DNA from 4 places in the Bradyrhizobium sp. Crot121 genome. Region 4 is predicted to be linked to each of the others. Evidence: predicted binding sites of a transcription regulator. Region 4 holds the regulator's gene; each other region holds the start of a gene.
What was found. The regulator PhoB, encoded in region 4, activates phosphate uptake and scavenging genes when phosphate is short. The targets are predictions, from matches to a motif close to TGTCATNNANCTGTCAT.
Positions count from the first base shown of each region.

Region 1 (5,121 bases), on a different contig from region 4:
GAAGCGGCACGTCTATGGCTAGGGCGTGCGGCAGCTCAGGGGCTGGCGGACGCAGAGCTCGATCTCGCATCCATTCGCCCCATGCTGCCGACGCAACCATGCGAACAGGCACGTCATGTCACGGATCTCGCGGATCACTGATGCAGCCTTAAACAGTCTGCGCGTGAAAAATCGCTATACGTATTGTAGGTATTATCATACCATTGTCGCGGCAATTCACCGAGTGCACCGCGCCACCACTGATCGACGGAGCGGCCGGCCAAGCGTCTAGCACTAACAGTTCGCCCTTTCGAGCAAAGCCACGCCGGCACACTCGATCCAATTGTAAGGCTGAACGCGTGAATCGAACCGCGGCTACTGCGAATGGTCAGGCTTCGTACCCACTCGATCCCACCAATGTCCTAAATGATCGGTCCTCTCCAAGTGCTTGCGGAATTGTCCACCAGCGGCGGTGTTAGTGCATTGACGTCTCAATGCGACCGACACGATCCCGAAGCCCGCAACCCGCGGTGGAGGTGATGTCATGCCGAACTGCGCGCGTCGTGTTCTCGTCATCGAGGATGATTGGTGGACCGCCAGGGAGCTTGGTAGCTGCCTGGGTGCCGCTGGCTATGACGTCACGATCGCGTCCGACGGCGAGAAGGGGCTAAGCTTTGGTCGCGCCGCCGAATATGTCGTGATGACCGTCGATCGCATTTTGCCGGGCATCGACGGGATCGAAGTCATCCGCCGTCTCAGGCAAGACGGAATCGGGACTCCCGTATTGATCATCAGTGTGCTCGGTGCAGTTGCTGATCGCGTGGACGGTCTGCGTGCAGGCGCCGACGACTACCTCGTGAAGCCGTTCGCCTGCGCAGAAATGCTTGCTCGTGTTGATGCGCTGTCGCGGCGTGGCACTTCTGTTCACCAGGAAACCGTACTGCGGGTCGGCGATCTGGAGATGGATCTCGTGGCTCGAACCGCGTCCCGGGCCGGCCGACAGATCGGGCTAAGGCCCCGGGAATTCAGACTCCTGGAGTATCTTGCTCGCCATACCGGCGAAGTCATCACTCGAAGTCTGCTGCTGCAGCACGTCTGGGGTCTGCATTTCGATCCTGCGACGAATCTTATTGATGTCTACGTCGGACGTCTGCGAAGAAAGATCGACAGCGAACAAGCCTATCCAATCATTCATACAGTTCGCGGTGTGGGATTCTGTGTCCGGCCCTCTGCTTGAGACTTCACAGTTGGGTCTCGGACCGAGGTCGAGGTGTACGACCTACACCAGCCTTTTCACGCGCGATCTCGTGGCGCAGCACCTCGATACCTGGAATATCTGAAGGCGGTGAAGGCAACTCGTGCTCAAAGCCGTTTGCTTTGTCTACGAACGTCAATCGAGCGCTGGATGGCACTACCCGGATCGCGCCACCGGATGCTTCAGCGCCTCCAACGATCAAAGAAAGGCTTAGCCCGAGCCCGCGAGCAATCTTGCCCGCGATCGGAATAGTTCGGCTTTCCTCTTTCAACTTTCGACAGCCTCGCGCGGCTGATGATCCGCGCGGCCGGATCACACTTGACTTCGTGAGTCTCGCCGATCGCCTCCGCCGTACCGCCGGAAGCTCTCGACCTTCAAGACCTCGACGACAGCGCTATGTCGTTAAGGTGCTCCAAACAATCGCTCCAGGTAGGGATCAGTGAGGCCCGTTGCGGCGGCATCATGTCAGCATATCTTGCGCAAGAGGTGCAAATTTACCTCTTCAAGGCTTGATACAGCGCCGCGCATCAAGTACCGAAATCGATGACTAGTTCGGGATGAGACGACGCCTTTCGAGTAAACGACGGCGTTTAGCATTGGGTGACACTAGGTCCGTAGTCGAGGCGTGTCACAATACCGTCTTGCGCAGCGTCGTAAGTTGGGAGGAGTTTCTGATTGACCGGCGTCTGGTTCAATTCGTAACGGATCGACCCGCAGCCATCCGTGAGTCTCGTGTTTGCCTAGATGAACCAGCATTTCATGAACATCGTCAGCTGGTGCAAGTGTGTGATCACACGGGATCTTGCCGTTGTTGTCGCGCATTCGATGATGGTTTTGGCTCTGTCGCATGCATCGCCGGCGGGAGCGACTTCCTTCGACATCCCCGCGCAACCTCTGGCGTCTGCCATAGACGCGTTCTGCGCGGCGACCGGGACCGAGGTGTATTACGACGGCGCAGCGGCGATCGGACGGCGATCTTCTGCGGTCACCGGCGTCCTTGCGCGTGACGATGCTCTCAGGGACCTGCTCGCAGGGACAGAACTCGTCCCACTGCGCGCGCGCGAAAACAGCTACCTGCTGATTCATCCCGGCGACGATACGGCGCATGCGTTCGCCACGGCACGGATCGCCCGGGATAGCCAATATCAGCGCTATTTCGCCGTGGTGCAAGACGACATCCTGCGCATTCTGTGCCGGTATCCCGACACGCGTCCCGTGAGTTATCGGCTGGTGATCAAGCTGTGGATCAGTTCGTCGGGATTGGTGCAGCACGCAGAGCTCGACGGATCGGCCGGCGAACAGGCAAGTCACCGGATGCTGTTGGCGACGCTTGGCAAGTCACGCATGACCGAACCGCCACCGGCGCAGATGCCGCAGCCGATCACCATGGTTGCGCTGCCGGGAGCAGCGGCCGATGCGAGGCTCTGCGCATCACCCGTCGACCAGAAGGCCGGGCGCTAGCATGTCGGTGCGCGAGACAGCGGGCGCGTACGATGCTCGCGGGACAAGGGTCCAGAGTCGCGATCCCGCATGACCCACAGCAGCCGCGCCGAATTGCGCCGTTTTTTGACACTCTGCTATGATGATTTGCGAGCCAGGTTGGCCCGTCGATTGAATTCGGTGGAGCTTGCCGGTGACGCCTTGCAGGACACGTATATGGAGCTTTGCCGGGGCGCGGATCTGCCGCCGGTGCAGCAGCCGCGCTCTTACTTGCTGCGCATGGCCAAAAATATCGCCCTGAGGAAACTGCACTCGGAAAAACACACGGTTTCGCTCGATGACGCGAAGAACGCCTTCGACATTGCCGATGAAGCGCCCGGTCCCCAACGAAGTCTGGAAGCGAAGATCGAGCTCGAAGCCTTTCAACAGGCGATCCGGGAATTAACCCCGCGACGGCGCGCTATCCTGCATGCAGCGCGCGTTGAAGGAAAAACCCTGCACGCAATTGCAGTACAGTTAGAGATATCACAAAGATTGGTTGAGATCGAGTTGAAGCATGCGTTAGCCCATTGCGCGCTTCGTCTGGATCGGCAACTCGTGCAAAGATTCGGCCCTCAGCCCGTTCAGCAATCGCATGGACAGGAGGCCAACAAGCGTATTGATGACAGGGATGACCGATAGCCCACGCGAAAAGCTGGACCGGATCGAGCGCGAAGCGCACGATTGGCTGGTCCGTTTCACCTCGGGGGAGGCAGGACCTGCTGACGTGCGGGACGGCAAGGTGTGGATCGAGTGTGATCCGGCGCATCGCACCGCGTTTATGAAGGCCGCGCGGATGTGGGAGGCCTTGGGGCCGGAGGCGTTTGAGGGGAAACGCCCGGCCGCGCGGACGTTCTCCTCTATCTCGATGTCACGTCGTGCCGTGCTCGGCGGCGGGGCCGCCGCCATCGCCGCGAGCGCAGCATATTTCGTCGTGCAGCCGCCGCTCGGCCTCTGGCCATCCTGGTCGGAAATGGCGGCCGACTATCGGACGCACACCGGCGAGCGGCGGCGTATTGTGGTGGCCGACACGACCTTCGTCGAGATGAATACCCAAACCAGCATTGCGCTGCGACAGGTTGCGAAGGAGGCCGCGGGGATCGAGCTGATCTCGGGCGAGGCGCTGGTCGCGACGCCATCCGGCGCGGGGCCGGCCTTTGTCGTGACGTCCAGTCAAGGCCAAACCAGCGGAATTGGAGCGAAATTCAACATACGGAATGATGGGCACGCGGTTTGCGTGACCTGTGTCGAGGGGAACGTTCAGGTCTCGTACGGCGCGGCGACAGCGTCGTTGCGCGCCCGCGAGCAGATCACCTATGATCGATCAGGCTTGGGCAAGCCCGCGTTCGTCGATGCGGCGATCGTGACCGCCTGGCAAGACGATCTGTTGATCTTCCACTCCAAGCCGCTACGTGAAGTCATCACCGAAATCAATCGTTATCGTTCCGGAAAAATCATCGTCGTGAATTCTGCGCTCGGCGCGCGGCTGTTCAGCGCCAATTTCCGGGTTCGCAACGCCGATGCGGTCCTCGAGCAAGTCGAGAAACTGTTTGGCGCGACCGTCACATCCTTGCCGGGCGGCATCGTCCTGCTGAGCTAAACGCCGTCGATTGCTTGGGAATTCCTGAGCTCGAACTATTTCTTAATTTTTTTTCGGTGCCGCGCTTCGGCATGTCTCTACGCAGAGGAAAAGCGTCGCTTCGAGTGACGTCATCCACGTGAAATCAGCTTCACGTCAAAGTCTTTGCCGAGAGATCAAGCCATGTCCGTCCAGCCTGCCGCCGACCGATCCCGCCGCGCCACCCTCAAGAATAACTTGCTCGTTGGGGTTAGTGCCGCTGCGCTGCTGCTCGGCAGCATTGCGGGGGCGCAGGCGCGCAGCCTGGGGAGCACAAGCGCGGGTTCGAGTTCGGCTACGGCAGCCACTGCTACGGCAGCGCAGTTGGCCGCTCAGCAGTCGTCGCTCGCGGCCAAGCAGGCGCTGGCGTCGATGGCGCGCGCGGCGGCTTCATTGCAGGCACTGCGCGACAGTCAGGCCGCCGCGCGTGCGGCGGCGCTGGCGGCACAAAGCACGGTCCCGAACGGACTGACGCCCGGAGGACTGGTGACCGCGCCGGGGGCCGGAGCCGTCCCGGGCGTCTGGACCGGCGCCGATCTGCCGACGCAGTCGCAGAGCGGAGGCCGCACCACGGTGACCGTCAGGCAGACCGAGCAAAAAGCAATCCTGAACTGGTCCAGCTTCAATGTCGGCCGCGAGACCGATCTGTATTTCAACCAGACCGCCGGTCGTGCCGACGCCGCCAACTGGATTGCGCTCAATCGTGTCACCGATCCGACGCTGGCTCCAAGCCGGATCCTCGGCACGATCAAGGCCGAAGGACAAGTCTACGTCATCAACAAAAACGGCA
Region 1 is NZ_JCAMOR010000002.1:130,729-135,849, forward strand. Features, by position in the region: gene AC5ZGW_RS02860 (tetratricopeptide repeat protein) at 1-141, shown strand, start outside; gene AC5ZGW_RS02865 (response regulator transcription factor) at 524-1,216, shown strand; gene AC5ZGW_RS02870 (STN domain-containing protein) at 1,979-2,695, shown strand; gene AC5ZGW_RS02875 (RNA polymerase sigma factor) at 2,765-3,355, shown strand; gene AC5ZGW_RS02880 (FecR family protein) at 3,345-4,313, shown strand; gene AC5ZGW_RS02885 (filamentous hemagglutinin family protein) at 4,476-5,121, shown strand, end outside.
Region 1: AC5ZGW_RS02870 (STN domain-containing protein) is a predicted target of PhoB. The motif match lies at 1,861-1,877, and genes of this name have one in related genera.

Region 2 (5,121 bases), on a different contig from region 4:
CCTCATTCATCTGATCGATACGAAAGCGACCGCTGAGCTGTTTCTGGCCCAAGGCCGCGTTCATCAAGATGATGCGGCCGGGTCGATATCGATTGATTTCTTCCACGGCTTCGACGAGCGGCGTGCCGCGGAATTCGACGATGCCGCGCTGCCACTCCGAGGCTAGCTGCGGATCGACTGCGGCAATCTCGCTCAGTCCCGCAAGATCATAGCGCACGCGCTGGCCAGGTCGCAGGGCCACAACGTCGGCTCCACGTTCGATCCGCACCGCGCCGTCGAAACAGGTCACGCTGACCGGGGACCGCTCGCCGCTTGCGGTGTAGCGGACATCGAACCGGCCGGATTCGGCGATCGTCCTGCCGTGCGCCGCCAGGACCACGAGCGATCGCGCCGGGCGCATCGATGTTGCAAACGATGCCTCGCCGGAGATCAACTCGATGCGATCTTCGATTCCTTCCGCAGGACGGACGGCCAGGCTCGTCTGCGTGTTCAGGCCGATCGCCACGTCGCCGGCGAATGTGACATGGCGTTGCTCGCCGGTGCCCGTGCGGTAATCCGAATTGAGTTCGGATAATGACGGCCAAAATCCGAACGGCGGGTTGAGCACGCCGTAGACCGACGCCGCGGCAAGTGCCGCGACGCCGGCGCTCAATACCGCGCGACGGTTCATCCTGCGGCGCCGTCCCAGCGCATCGAGCCTGGCTAGGAAGCTTTCACCCGGACCCGACAGAGCATCGCCGGCGACACCAGCCGTATGCCATAGGCGCTTCGTCTCCAAAAAGGCAGCTTCATGCAGAGGACTGCGCGCGCGCCAGAGTTCCAGCGCCGCCACGTCCTTCGGCGTCATCTCTCCGGATGTGAGCTTCTGCAGCCAGTCGACCGCTTCCCGCTCCACCGGATCCAAACCAGGGTGTGCCTTGCTCATCTCAATGTTATGCCTTTCGCCGCTGCCTCCGTGAGAAAGCAAGCGACGATCGCAGGAATTCTTACCTCTAAGACGATTCTCGGCGACCGAAAGTGCACGCTCAACCCTTCAATTCCTTATAGCGCGCCAGGCAATGTTCGAGTGCCAACCGGAGTTCTTTCGCAACGAGCTGCCGGGAGATGCTGAGCCGATCGGCGATTTCCTGGCGGGGAACATTGCCGACCCGGGCCGCCAGAAAGATCACCCGGCGCCGCCCGGGGAGTTCGTTGACGATCGCCTCGAACGCCTCCAGGTCAGACCGCGCCAACATGGTTTGCTCAGGCGTCGGCGCATGATCGGGCAGCTCAAGCAGGCTTTCGATCTCGATCGCCGATATGCGTTGACGCCTCTCCATCAGGCGGCGATCCTCTGCCACGTTCAGCGCGATCCGGAAGAGATAGCTGCGCGGGCTTTGTACGGCGCCAATCGATTCCGCGCGCGACAGGCGCAACCATGTATCCTGCATCGCATCGCCGGCGAGATCGGCCGAGCCGAGGCGTTGAGTCAAACGCGCCTTGAGGTCGTCATAGCGATCGACAAACAGCCGGCGGATGATCGTCAAGGCGGTCTCGGTCATGGCCGGGTCCCAGCCGATCGGAGGTTGGAATCGGCCTTGCCGCACCCCTGCGCCACGCCGGGTCCTTGCGGCACAATCAAGATCAAGACCGGCTGCAGAAAGCCCGCCGGCGGTGGCTCGTCGAAGCGCACGCTGCGCAAGGTTGCATCAATCCGGTCATCAGCGTCAGGCTTGCCGGTGGACCCGATACGTTGGGATCTCTGGACGGTGCCGTCTGGCGCGATCCAGAACACAGTGGCGAAGCGATAGCTGCCGGGACGCGCGCCGCCCGATCGGCAAAGAGCATCCGCAATGCTCGCCTGAATCTGTCCATAGTAACGCCGATGTTCTGGCGATCGTGTTTGCTGCGCCGCCTGCTGAGTGGCGAGTGGCTCCGGCAACAGCACGAAAGTCGTCTCGGCCACGAACTCGGCAGCCAAACCGGTGCCAGACAACAGCTTTCGGAGCGCCTCGTCCGGTGCAAACACGCCCTGGACATCGCCGGAGAGGCGGCCGGCCGCAAGGCTCGTGTCGTAGAGGGCGTCGCGTCCGGTCGCATCGACATAGCGATTGAGCGCGGCGGCGAGTGGTTGCGAGGGGATATTGAATTGGATCGGCGCATTCGCTGGCCTGGTCTGAGCCGCGGCCACGTCGATACCCGCAGCCATGCCCGCGACGGCCAATGCGCATGCCCAAGCTGCCAGTCGCCTATTTGCCGACGTAACGACAACACGGTTGGCGCGATCCGGTCTGAGTTCGGCTAGGGCCGATCGAAGCATCACTACTGTCCCCGCCCACGCAGATCAGGACAGCCGTTCCAGCTTCCCAGCGCTACGACCTGCCCGCCGACGGTCCAAATTGCGCGTCAGCGCACATCCCAAGCCAACGCGCGGCGGACGCTAGTGACGTAATATTACGGTTTGACGACAGCCATAGCCCTAATCCGTGTCGACGATCCAGCCCAGACACGCGAGTGCCCGCCTCAGTCGCTCACGCGAGATTCGCGAGTGGCAATTCGGTGGTCGACTTGATCTGCTCCATCGTGAACATCGATGAGACGTCGTGCAGGTCAATCTTTGCGATCAATCGCTGGTAGAGATCGTCATAGGCGCGAATGTCAGACACGACGGCTCGGATCAAATAATCGACGTCGCCGCTCAAGCGATAGAAATCCACGACCTCTGGAAAGCTCGTGACGATTTTCCGGAATTTCTGCGCCCATTCCGCATTGTGCTGGTTGGTCTTGACCGCGATGAAGACGCTGACGCCAAGGTTCAGCTTTTCCGCGTCCAACAGCGCCACCCGGCGTTTGATGTAGCCGGAGCTCTCAAGCTTCTGGATCCGCCGCCAGCAGGGCGTCGAACTCAACCCGACCCGCTCGGCAATCTCCTGCATTGAGAGGCTGCTATTCACCTGCAGCGTCGCCAAGATCTTGCGGTCGAAGTCGTCGAGCATGCAAACCTCCAAATCCAGGAGGGGAAAGAATATTTTGGTTGTCATGAACCTTGTTTGAAGAACGTTATTGTCATACACACGCCACGGCTAGCATGAACTTTCATCAAGCGCTGTACAATCTCGCGGCAGCGTGTAACCTCCCTGCCACGAGCCAGGCCCCTCATGGAAAATCTGCTGATGAAAAGCCCGCCAGGCGAGGCATCGGACGGCTAAAGCGGCCAATCCTTGCCTGTTCCGGCGGCAGTGCGGCTTACAGCCGCTGGCCGCCGCTGGCGTCGATCTGTTGGCCAGTGACCCAGCCAGCGTCGTCGGACGCCAGGAACGCGACGACTTTGGCGATATCGGCCGGCTGGCCGACGCGCCCAAGCGCAATCGAATTGGCAACTTCGCGGCTGGCGACAGGGTCGCGCGCATTCGCGTTCATGTCGGTCGCAGTGGCGCCCGGCATCACGGAGTTCACCGTGATTTGCCGCCCGCCGAGATGAACAGCGAGCAGACGGCTCAACGCCTCCAGGCCCGCTTTCGTCGGCGCATAGCCCGCCATGACGGGATAAGCGGCGCGCGTTCCCATCGACGAAATGTTGATGATGCGGCCACCATCGCGCAAGTGGGGCAGCAGAGCCTTGATCAGAAAGAACGGCGATTTGAGGTTGGTCTCCAACAGAAGCTCAAAATCTTCTTCCGTGATCTCCTCGATCGTCGCACGCTTGCCGACACCGGCGTTGTTGACGAGGATATCGAACGCTGTCTTACCGTATCGCTCGGTTAGTTCCGCGGTGAACTTTGCGGCAAGAGCTACAGCACCGCCACGCGCCGACAGATCGGCCTGCAGTGCAAACGCAGCTCCACCGGCAGCGACAATCTCGTCGACGGTAGCGCGCGCGGCACCCTCGGCAGAGTGATAATGAACTGCAACGATCGCACCGTCCCCGGCGAGCCTGAGTGCGATCGCCTGCCCGATGCCGCGGCTCGCGCCGGTGACCAATGCAATCTTGCCTGCCAGCGCGCTCACACGGACCAGCCTTTCGCTGCCTCGAGCTGGCGGGCGCGATCAATCAGCGATTTGCGGTCGATCTTGTTGGTGCCGGCCCAGGGCAATTCATTGACGAATTCGATGCGGCGCGGATGTTGATAGGCCGGTCCATTGGCAATCGTGAATTTCCGGATATCGTCCACGGTCGGCTTGGCGTCGGCGCGGGTGACGATGAAGGCGACCGGGACCTGGCTGCGCTCCTCGTCCGGCAGCGGCACCACCACCGCCTGCTGCACCTGCGGATGACGCTCCAGCAACTTCTCGACCTCGCCGGGATAGACGTTCTCGCCCGAGCAGACGAACATGTCGTCGGCACGGCCGACGAAATAGTAGAAGCCGTTCTCGTCGCGACGCATCACGTCGCCGCTGTAATACCAGCCGTCGGTGATCGCCTTCGCCGTCTGCTGCGGCAGGTTGTGATAATGATCCATCAGCGCAGGATTGCGCATCAACAGCACACCCTCATTCTCGGTACCATTGATGAGCTTGACTGCCTCGGGATCGATGGGATAGCCGAGCGCGAGCGGCGGCGTTGGAATGCCCTTCGGATGCGGTCCAAACACTGCCGGCCCGGCTTCGGTGGTGCCGTAGCCGATGGAGAGCGTGACGTTCGGCAGGACCTGCTTGATCTTGTCCCACAGACCCATCGTCATCGGCGCCGAGCCAAGCATCAATCGCCTGATCGATGTGATGTCGTTCTGAGCCATCAACTCGCGCTCCTTGATCACCCGCGCCCACATGGTGGGGACGGCCGTCGCCGCCGTTGCCTTGTATTTGGCGATCGCCTCGATATAGCTCCTGGTCTCGAACGATGGCAGCAGCACCACGGATGCGTTGGTCGCAAAGATCGTCTTGGTCGCGAACAACCCATTCATGTGGAACAGCGGCTGAGCGATGATGTAGCGTTCATTTTCGTTGAGCGCTCCGCTGGTTCGGGTGGAAAGCGCCCAGAGCTGACCGAGATGCGACAACGGCACGCCTTTCGGCCGGCCGGTCGAGCCGGAGGTGTAGAGCATCTGGCCCACTTCGTCCGGTCCGGCCACGACACTGTCGAAGGACTCGAAGGGCTTTATGCTTGCGGCAAAACCGTTCGGGCCGGCGTCGTCGAAGTCA
Region 2 is NZ_JCAMOR010000002.1:193,805-198,925, reverse strand. Features, by position in the region: gene AC5ZGW_RS03125 (FecR family protein) at 1-925, opposite strand, end outside; gene AC5ZGW_RS03120 (RNA polymerase sigma factor) at 1,026-1,541, opposite strand; gene AC5ZGW_RS03115 (STN domain-containing protein) at 1,538-2,188, opposite strand; gene AC5ZGW_RS03110 (Lrp/AsnC family transcriptional regulator) at 2,511-2,975, opposite strand; gene AC5ZGW_RS03105 (SDR family NAD(P)-dependent oxidoreductase) at 3,226-3,987, opposite strand; gene AC5ZGW_RS03100 (class I adenylate-forming enzyme family protein) at 3,984-5,121, opposite strand, start outside.
Region 2: AC5ZGW_RS03115 (STN domain-containing protein) is a predicted target of PhoB. The motif match lies at 2,433-2,449, and genes of this name have one in related genera.

Region 3 (5,121 bases), on a different contig from region 4:
CAACCCCAGCAGTCCGACACCGACCGCGATGCCTCGGATGACGGTGGCCAACCCGCGACACCGGTGCGCGCCATCCGCATGTCGCGGCTTGATCATTGAATCCTCTTGTCCTGCAATTTGTCTGGCAGACCCGTTTTCGAACAATTTGTCGCGGGGCGCGGAGTCCGTTCAAGACGCTAGCTCAGCAACACGATGCCTCCCGGCAAGCTCCGCGCCGTGGCGCCGAACAGGCCGTGGGCCTGAGCGATGAAGTCGTCGAGGTGATCGAGATGGAAGGTGCCCGAAATCATGCGGTGCCCAAGCTGCTCGTCCATAACGACAATCCTGCCCGGCCGGTAGCGATTGATCTCTTCGACCAAACGATTGACCGGCCAGTCGCGGACAATCAGAAGACCCTTTCGCCAGCCATTCGCCTGTTCCAGATCCGCCTGCGAGGCGCGTCCGAGCCCCATCTCCGCCGAATAGGATATCTGCTGCTCGCCCGAAATGGCGACGCGTTGTCCTTTCCATTCGACTTCGACGGCGCCTTCAAGGCACGACACCGAGACGGCACGATCGAGACATCTCACATTGAAACTGGCACGATGCGCCGTGACCCGGCCTCCGGCGGCATCAATGACAAGTGGCGCGGGCGCGTCGCGCTCCGCCTGGACGGCGGCCTCGCCCGAAATCAGCTCGATGCGCGGAGCCCCCTGCTCGGATCGTACGGCGATGCTGGTCTGGGTGTTGAGCGTCAGCGAGACATTGTCGGCCAATGCGATGTTGCGCCGTTCGCCCTTGCCGGTCCGATAGTCCGCCGAAAGTTCTTCGAAAGACGGCCATAGCCCCATCGGCGGACGAACGACCACGTATCCGGCGGCCACCGATGCGGCGGCAGCCATCGCGCCCCCGATCAGCGCCCGGCGGCTGAGCCTGTCGCGCGCGTCGCGTTGACTGCGGCGTTCAACATTCACAAGCTCTTGGCTTGCGAGCACGCGCGTCGCCTCGCCGAAACTGCGCCACAGCCTCACGGCATCGCGGAAGGCGGCCTCGTGCTCAGCGCTGCGCTGCCGCCAAAGCGCCAAAGCGGCAGCATCGTCCGACGACGCCGACCCGGAGTGCAGGCGAATAACCCACGCAAGCGCCTGCCGCAGCAGCGGGTCAAGCTCGGAAGGAATATCGTCGCCTGCGGTCAAGGCCAATCGCTCTTTGTTGATTCTCCCGCCGAATGACTTCGGCGTACTCAGAAATACCGCGTCCTCATGCTCTATAGACGATTGACGCAAAGGAAGACTGAATCGAAAATGCAGCCTATCCGCACTTTCAAGCTCTTTGTCGCTATAGAAAGTGCATCTTTCAAAATTTTTCTTGAAGATTCGCGATCCGCGCCGGCATTCAACCGTGCGCGTTGGAAAAATGCCGCTGGAGCATGATCCGGAAAAGTGGAAACCGGTTTTCCCTCGCGACAAACGCGAAGCGTTTGCGCAGGAAGATCATGCTTAAACAAAGAGACGAGATCATGATCCGATTCCGTCCAATCGGATCATGATCTAGACAGCCTGACAAGCACGTCTCTCGCCAAGACGCAAGCTACTCGCTGGCCTTCGCCTTTGGACGCGGCCCGAGACGCCGGAGAACGGTGCGGCCCAGCCGACGGCTGAGATGCTCCATGGCATGCTGCAGGTCGAAATCGACCGTGCGCACATTGATGCCAAACCGATCCGCGATCTCGCGGTGGGGCTGATGATCAAGATGGGCTGCGATAAATACGTCGCGCCGCCGGGCGGGCAATTCTGCGAGAGCCTTCTGAAATTCCGTCAGCTCGATGCGCGATTCCGTCACCATTGCCGGGTCCGGACGGTCGTCGGGGATGACGTCCATGATCGCCGCGATTTCCGAGGCGTTCAACAAGTGCCGATCGCTTTTGCGCCGATCCTTGGCGACATTCAGCGCGGTACGAAACAGATAGTCGACGGGGCTATGAATCGGCACCGCATCGGATACTCGATCGACCCGCAGAAACGCTTCGTGCAGCGCCTCGCGCGCGAAATCCGAGGAGCCAAGGCAACGCGTCAGACGCCTAGCCAAGCCCTCGTAATCAGCTGCGACTGTCTCTCGCAGAGATTTACTATTCGAATCAGACACCTACCAGCCCCGCAACGCCACGCCCTGCGTTTCGCAGATCGTAGTCAGTCCCACTATTTTCCCTATCCACCGAGGATGACACTCGCGTGACGGACATCAGTCACTCGCAAGCTGGTCGGCGATTGCGGCAATCGAACCACAGGTGCGGGAATATTAAGATACCGCGGCCATTCAGCCGGAAGCTTGCAACGGCTGCGCCCCGAGAATCGTTTGATCGCCCCAGCATCGAGTAAGATGTCGCCGGAGCTTGAGGCAACCCTTTATATTAGTCGCCTACAGCGCGTGGATCGAGATCATGAAGCGGATCGGGAGCGGCATGTTGGGCGGCGCCTGCTGGCTCAACACCAGGCCACGCAAGCTCTCGGCGATCGAGCTATCCCGATCAAAGTCGCCTGTCGAACCGTCGAGCTCGGCCCTGTCTATGACTCGCGAGGACGGCGTCACCCATAGTTTGACCGCGACCCGATATTCGCCCCGCCTGGTCCGCCCGCCCTTCTTGAGCGCCTTCTGAATGTCCGATTGCAGGAGGCTGATATATTCTCCCAGATTGCGATCGGGAGCGTCGGTCGTACCGCGAACGCGTAACGTTCCAAGCGTTATGTCCGCGGAGACTGGGGGATGGATGCGCGGCTCGTCCGGATCCGGCACGGACGCCGGCGCGAGCGTCACGGCATTGGATCGGCTATAGCGAACCCTCAGGTCAGTATCGGCCAGGAGCATCAGCAGCGCGGCCTGCGGCGTAAACTCGCCGTTGACCGACAGCGAACGGAAGCCGGCTGCCGAGGTCGTTTCGAACATCACCTGGACGCCGGCCTGCTGGCTGTACGCCTGCAGCGCGTCGATCAGTGGCTGCGCCGGGATATTGAACGTCATGAGCCCGACCGGCGGCGTCCGCTCGTTTCCAGATGCGACGGTAACCCCGACCAGAATGACAAGTACCGCCACGACCTTCGCCAAGGTCCAGGCGCCGAGGCGGGGTAAGTTCATCCTCTGCCGGACTTGCGCCCGGGACGAAGCGATTTGGCCAATACTTAGCATCACTGACAACTGAGCCGTCTCGCCGGCTACTTCCTCGCAAGGGCCTTCGATTTCGCGCAAGCAGATCCCGGAGGTCGCGCCATCCCTCGGTCCTCACATCGTACCTTCCTATGTCAACCATATGACAGATTGCCTGACGGCGTCACCTGCCCGACCTTGGCACATCAGCCGATACCGCCGCGGCCGAACGAGCGCGCGCCTCGAGACGATGACGCGGGAAGCAGCTCGGATAGGTTTCGCGAGCCGGCCGAGCTCAGCGGGTAAGGTCACAGAGGATTTACCGTCAGTTTCGAACGCGTGCTTTTGAAAGCGCGCCCCACTTTCCCATCTGCAATGTATGGGAGCTGCGAAGCGCTCCGGCATATCGAACAGATCGAAAGTTGCCTCGCAAAGCAGGCGTCGGCGCAAAGCCGCGCACTTGCACACGATGGTGAGGATCGAAGTATGACACAGATCGCGGTGGCCTACACCAACTCCACAGTCGAAACTGAAGCGGTGCCGGTGGTTGCGCCCCGCCGGCACGCCATCCATCAAGTGCTGCTGCCGTTTTCGGTCGCCTACTTGATCGGCGCCTTCGTCACCGATCTCGCCTATTGGCGAACTGCGCTGGTGATGTGGGAAAGATTTTCGGTCTGGCTGATTGCGGCCGGATTGGTGATCGCGGCGCTTGCGGCCATCGCCGCCGTGATCGATCTCCTGATCGACAGGCAGAGGCCGGCCTGGTTTCGTGCACTCACCTATGTCGTCGCGATCGTGCTCTCGATCGTGAATGTCCTCGTTCACAGCCGCGATGGTTACACCGCTGTCGTGCCGACCGGCCTCGCGCTCTCGGGACTCGTCACGATCCTCCTGCTGTCGCTGGCGGTGGGAGGCTGGGGCTTGACCTATGGCGATCGCGCAGGAGCAGTCGAATGACCAGCTTGCTCAATCTTGCCCGTGCGACGAACCTGCCGCGCTTTGCCACCGTGGCTGTCGCCGCTGCTGCCTTGAGTCTTGCGGGCTGTGACGACAGCGGCGGGAATCCCGCAAGGCAGATCGGCGCCCATCCGTACTTGCCGGAGGTGCAGCAATATCTGCTGCCGCCGATCAGGATTGCGCGGCCAGCTCCGTGGGGTGACGAAACGCCGAAGGTGGCGGAAGGGTTGCAGGTCCGTGCATTGGCCACGGGGTTCCAACATCCGCGATCGCTTTACGTGCTGCCGAACGGCGACGTGCTGGTGGTCGAAAGCAACGGCCCGAAGGCCCCGGTCTTCCGGCCCAAGGATCTCGTCACCGGCTGGGTGCAATGGTTCGCCGGCGCCAAGGCTGAGGATGCAAATCGCATCACGCTGCTGCGCGACACCAATGGCGACGGCATTCCCGATCTCCGCACCGTGTTTCTCGACCACCTCAACTCACCGTTTGGCGTCGCTCTGGTCGGCCACGATCTCTACGTCGCGAACACCGATGCGATCGTGCGATATCCGTACGAGGATGGACAAACCAGCATCACTGCATCAGGCACCAAGCTGACCGATCTTCCCGGCGGGCCTATCGACCATCACTGGACCAAGACCTTGCTCGCGAGCCCCGACGGCGCAAAGCTCTATGTCGGTGTCGGCTCGAACAGCAACATCACCGAGAACGGCATCCAGGCCGAGTACGAGAGAGCCGCGATCTGGGAGATCGACCGCGCGAGCGGCGCCCATCGCATCTTCGCCAGCGGCGTGCGCAATCCCACCGGGCTGCAGTGGGAGCCCGAGACCGGCAAGCTCTGGGCCATCGCCAACGAACGCGATGAGATCGGTCCCGATCTCGTGCCGGACTATTTGACCTCGGTGCAGGATGGCGGCTTTTATGGCTGGCCTTACAGCTACTACGGCCAGCATCTCGATCCGCGCGTCGAGCCGCAACGCCCCGATCTCGTGGCCAAGGCGATCGTGCCGGACTATGCCCTGAGTTCGCATGTGGCACCGCTCG
Region 3 is NZ_JCAMOR010000018.1:79,287-84,407, forward strand. Features, by position in the region: gene AC5ZGW_RS17965 (S1 family peptidase) at 1-96, opposite strand, end outside; gene AC5ZGW_RS17970 (FecR family protein) at 177-1,175, opposite strand; gene AC5ZGW_RS17975 (hypothetical protein) at 1,348-1,482, shown strand; gene AC5ZGW_RS17980 (RNA polymerase sigma factor) at 1,570-2,124, opposite strand; gene AC5ZGW_RS17985 (STN domain-containing protein) at 2,398-3,111, opposite strand; gene AC5ZGW_RS17990 (DUF2231 domain-containing protein) at 3,607-4,077, shown strand; gene AC5ZGW_RS17995 (PQQ-dependent sugar dehydrogenase) at 4,074-5,121, shown strand, end outside.
Region 3: AC5ZGW_RS17985 (STN domain-containing protein) is a predicted target of PhoB. The motif match lies at 3,273-3,289, and genes of this name have one in related genera.

Region 4 (5,121 bases):
TGGGCGCCTTCGGCAGACCCGCCGGTGCTCGGCGCGCTCGGGCCGATCTACGGCACGCTGATCACCTCTGTCATCGCGATGATGATTGCCATTCCAGTTGGCATCGGCATTGCGATCTTCCTCACCGAGCTCTGCCCACAATGGCTGCGCCGCCCGATCGGCATCGCGATCGAACTGCTCGCCGGCATCCCCTCGATCATCTACGGCATGTGGGGCTTCTTCGTGCTGGGCCCGTTCCTCGCCAACACGTTCCAGCCGTTCATGATCCGCGTGTTCGACGGCGTGCCGGTGCTGGGTGCGATATTCGCAGGCCCGCCATCCTATCTCAGCCTGTTCAACGCCGCGCTGATCCTGGCGATCATGGTGCTGCCCTTCATCACGGCGATCTCGGTCGACGTGTTCAAGACGGTGCCGCCGGTCCTCAAGGAGGCGGCCTACGGGGTCGGCTGCACCACCTGGGAAGTCGTCCGCAACGTCGTGATCCCCTATACCCGCGTCGGCGTGATCGGCGGCATCATGCTGGCGCTCGGCCGCGCCCTCGGCGAAACCATGGCCGTGACCTTCATCATCGGCAATTCGTTCCGCATCTCCTCCTCGATCTTCGCGCCGGGCACGACGATCTCGGCGGCGATCGCCAGCGAATTCGCCGAGAGTGACGGATTGCACCAGTCGGGCCTGATCCTGCTCGGCCTCTTGCTGTTCGTGCTGACATTCATCGTTCTCGCTTGCGCGCGACTGATGCTGATGCGTCTGGAAAGGAAGGCGGGGAACTGACATGAACCCGATTTACAAAGCACGCCGCCGCAACGACATCATCATCCGCGGGCTTTGCATCGCCGCTGCCGCGTTCGGGGTGACCTGGCTGGCGCTGATCCTGTTCACGCTGTTCTACAACGGTCTCGCCGGCCTCAGCCTCGACGTCTTCACCAAGAACACGCCGCCGCCCGGCTCCACCGATGGCGGTCTGTTGAACGCGATCGTCGGCTCGGTGATCATGACCGTGATCGGTGTCGGCATCGGCGCGCCGCTCGGCCTGTTCGCGGGCACCTATCTGGCCGAATACGGCAAGCATGACCGGCTCACCTCGGTGATCCGCTTCATCAACGACATCCTCTTGAGCGCGCCGTCGATCATCATCGGCCTGTTCATCTATGGCGCGGTCGTCGTGCCGATGGGCGGCTTCTCCGCGCTGGCCGGCTGTCTGGCGCTGGCGGTGATCGTCATCCCGGTTGTGCTCCGCACTACCGAGGACATGCTGCTGCTCGTCCCCAACCCGCTGCGGGAGGCGGCCTCCGCGCTTGGCCTTCCGCGCTCGCTGGTGATCAAGCGGATTGCCTATCGCGCGGCGCGCTCCGGCCTGATCACGGGCGTGCTGCTGGCGACCGCCCGCGTCGCCGGTGAGACCGCGCCGCTGCTGTTCACCGCGCTGTCCAATCAGTTCTTCAGCCTGAACCTGACCAAGACGATGGCGAACCTGCCGGTGACCATCAACAACTTCGTGCAGAGCCCCTACGCCTATTGGAAGGAGCTCGCCTGGAGCGGGGCCTTGCTTATCACCTTGACCGTGCTCGCGCTCAACATCGGCGCGCGCATTCTCGGCGCCGAAAGGAGCGCAAAATGACCGATCTGTCCGTATCGACGACCAGCCCGAGCGCGGCCATTCCCCAGAAGTCGCTGCCGGAAGCGGCGCCAAAGGTGACTGCACGCAGCCTCAACTTCTATTACGGCGAGCACCATGCGTTGAAGAACATCAACCTGACGCTCGGCACCAACCGCGTCACCGCCTTTATCGGCCCGTCCGGCTGCGGCAAGTCGACCCTGCTCCGGATCTTCAACCGGATGTACGACCTGTATCCCGGCCAGCGCGCCACCGGCCAGTTGATGCTGGACCAGACCAACATCCTCGACCCCAAGCTCGACCTCAACCTGCTGCGGGCGCGGATCGGAATGGTGTTCCAGAAGCCGACGCCGTTCCCGATGACGATCTATGAGAACATCGCCTTCGGCATCCGCCTTTACGAGAAGATCTCGAAATCTGAAATGGACGGCCGCGTCGAGAAAGCGCTGCGCGGCGGCGCGCTGTGGAACGAGGTCAAGGACAAGCTCAACGCCTCCGGCCTGAGCCTCTCCGGCGGCCAGCAGCAGCGCCTCTGCATCGCCCGCACGGTTGCGGTGCGGCCCGAAGTTATCCTGTTCGACGAGCCCTGCTCGGCGCTCGATCCGATCTCGACCGCCAAGGTCGAGGAGCTGATCCAGGAATTGTCGGAGGACTACACGATCGCGATCGTCACGCATAACATGCAGCAGGCGGCGCGCGTCTCCGACAAGACCGCGTTCATGTATCTGGGCGAACTGATCGAGTTCGACGACACCAGCAAGATCTTCACCTCGCCGAGCGATCGACGCACCCAGGACTACATCACCGGCCGGTTTGGTTGAGGAGGGACATCATGGCTTCTGAACATACCGCCAAGGCATTCGACAGCGATCTTCAGGAACTGACCCGTCTGGTCGCAGAGATGGGCGGGCTGGTCGAACGGATGATCACCGAATCCGTCGATGCGCTGATCCGCCGCGACGTCGCGCTCGGCAAGCGTGTCGTCGCTTCCGACATCGAGATCGACAGCCTGCAGCGCGTGATCGAGGAGCGCGCCGTGCTGACGATCGCCCGCCGCCAGCCGATGGCTGTCGACCTGCGCGAGATCGTCGGCGCGATGCGGGTGGCGACCGACCTCGAGCGGATCGGCGACCTCGCCAAGAACATGGGCAAGCGCGTCGCCGCGCTGGAGAACGACTTCCAGCCGCTGAAGCTGATCCGCGGCCTGGAGCACATGACCGACCTCGTGCTGTCGCAGGTCAAGTCCGTGCTCGACGCCTATGCCGCGCACGATCTGCCGGCGGCGATGAACGTCTGGAAGAGCGACGAGGAGGTGGACGCGATCTGCACCTCGCTGTTCCGCGAGCTCCTCACCTACATGATGGAAGATCCGCGCAACATCTCGTTCTGCATCCACCTGATGTTCTGCGCCAAGAATATCGAGCGGATCGGCGACCACGCCACCAACATCGCGGAAACGGTCTTCTACATGATCGAGGGTCAGCAGATCACCGACAAGCGGCCGAAGGGGGATATGACGACGTTCGCCACGACCGTTCCGGGCAACTAGAGCAACATCCGGAAAGTCGACGCCGGCTTTCAGCCAAGATCCTGCTCAAACATCAAAGGAAGAGTGGGATGACGATTCAAGCAGAGAGTCATCCCGCTATAGGAGAAGCCAAGCCGATGAGCGCACGCATTCTGGTGGTCGAAGACGAAGAAGCGCTGACGACGCTGTTGCGCTACAATCTCGATGCAGAAGGCTATGATGTCGAAACGGTCGCCCGTGGAGACGATGCGGACACAAGGCTCAAGGAACGTATTCCCGACCTTGTCGTGCTCGACTGGATGCTGCCGGGACTCTCCGGCATCGAGCTGTGCCGCCGTCTGCGGGCGCGGCCGGAGACCAAGCAGCTCCCGATCATCATGCTGACCGCGCGCGGCGAGGAAAGCGAGCGCGTGAGGGGGCTGGCGACCGGTGCCGACGACTACATCGTCAAGCCGTTCTCGGTGCCTGAACTGCTCGCGCGGGTGAAGGGCCTGTTGCGCCGGGCAAGCCCGGAGCGGCTCGCCACCGTGCTCACCTATGGCGACATCGAACTCGACCGCGAGAAGCGCCGCGTCGCGCGCTCGGGCCGCCCGATCGATCTCGGCCCGACCGAATATCGCCTGCTGGAGTTCTTCCTGGAGCATCCCGGCCGCGTGTTCAGCCGCGAGCAGCTGCTCGACAGCGTTTGGGGCCGCGACATCTATATCGACGAGCGCACCGTCGACGTTCACATCGGCCGCCTGCGCAAATTGCTCAATCCCGGCCGCGAGCAGGACCCGATCCGTACCGTCCGCGGCGCGGGCTACGCGCTCGATGATCGCTTCGCGAAGGCCGAGCAGTCGTAAACCGGCGACCTCAATCCGTAGCCCGGGTGCAGCGAAGCGTAACCCCGGGGAAATTTGGACCCGCCGATACAGCGTTCCCGGGTTGCGCTGCGCTCCACCCAGGCTACGATCTGTCGTCGGCTTACTTGCCTTGTGACGGCTTGACCGTCGGACGGCGGCGGTCAGCCGCCGGCTGGTAGGCGATGCGGGAGTGGTGCGCGCAATAGGGCAGGCCGGGAAGCGCCTTGCCGCCGCAGAAGAAGAATTCCGGGCTCGAGGGATCGCCGACCGGCCAGTGGCAGGTGGCCTCGTTCAATTCGAGCAGCGACAGCCGCTGGCTCATCGGCACCACATTGTCGTAGGCGATAGGGTCCGCTTCCACCTCCACCTCGAAGGCGTGGGCGAGCGCGGTGTTGCCGCGGGAGACCGGACGCGCCACGCGCATCATCGGCTGTGCGGGACGCGCCTTGCGCTGCCGCGGCGCGGCTGCAGCAGGACTCTTGGCGCGGCCCGAGAGGCCGAGCCGGTGCACCTTGCCGATCACCGCATTGCGGGTCACGTTGCCCAGTTCCGCAGCGATCTGGCTGGCCGAGAGGCCACCTTCCCAGAGCTTTTTCAACTGCTCGACGCGTTCGTCGGACCAGGTCAATACCGTCATCGCATCTTTCCCTTCGCGTTGCGCCGGCCGATCCTGGGACAGCGCTGCGATGCCTAATCTCAAAAATCCCTGCGGGCAGAATCCCTTAAGGCTCGCCGGGCACGAAAACCGCACCCGAACGTGTACGCCGCACACAAAGGACTCTAAGGGATCAAAACTGCCGCACGAGATGTCGTACCCGACAGGCTAGACGCTACAATATGGCGTGACTCTGGCGCAAGAGTCCGCGCCTATGCGTCCACATGTTCCGACATTTAGGGATTGCAATCGGGCTTTTCCACCACACCGGAAAACTGCGGATTACCGGCACTTTGCAGCGCAGCCTGGCGGCTTCGTGGCGATTGACAGCACCCGCCGCGCGCATAGAATGCCTTCACGTGCCGCCCTGCAAAGGCGGCACGTTTTGTTTTCGCTGGATGAGCTCCAGCCGCGTGTCTGCATCGCTGCACGCCGCCGGGGCTTGTCTGAAAGGCTTGTCTGAACCCTTCAGTGA
Region 4 is NZ_JCAMOR010000006.1:53,420-58,540, reverse strand. Features, by position in the region: gene pstC (phosphate ABC transporter permease subunit PstC) at 1-774, shown strand, start outside; gene pstA (phosphate ABC transporter permease PstA) at 776-1,621, shown strand; gene pstB (phosphate ABC transporter ATP-binding protein PstB) at 1,618-2,439, shown strand; gene phoU (phosphate signaling complex protein PhoU) at 2,451-3,167, shown strand; gene phoB (phosphate regulon transcriptional regulator PhoB) at 3,284-3,991, shown strand; gene AC5ZGW_RS08555 (GcrA family cell cycle regulator) at 4,113-4,628, opposite strand.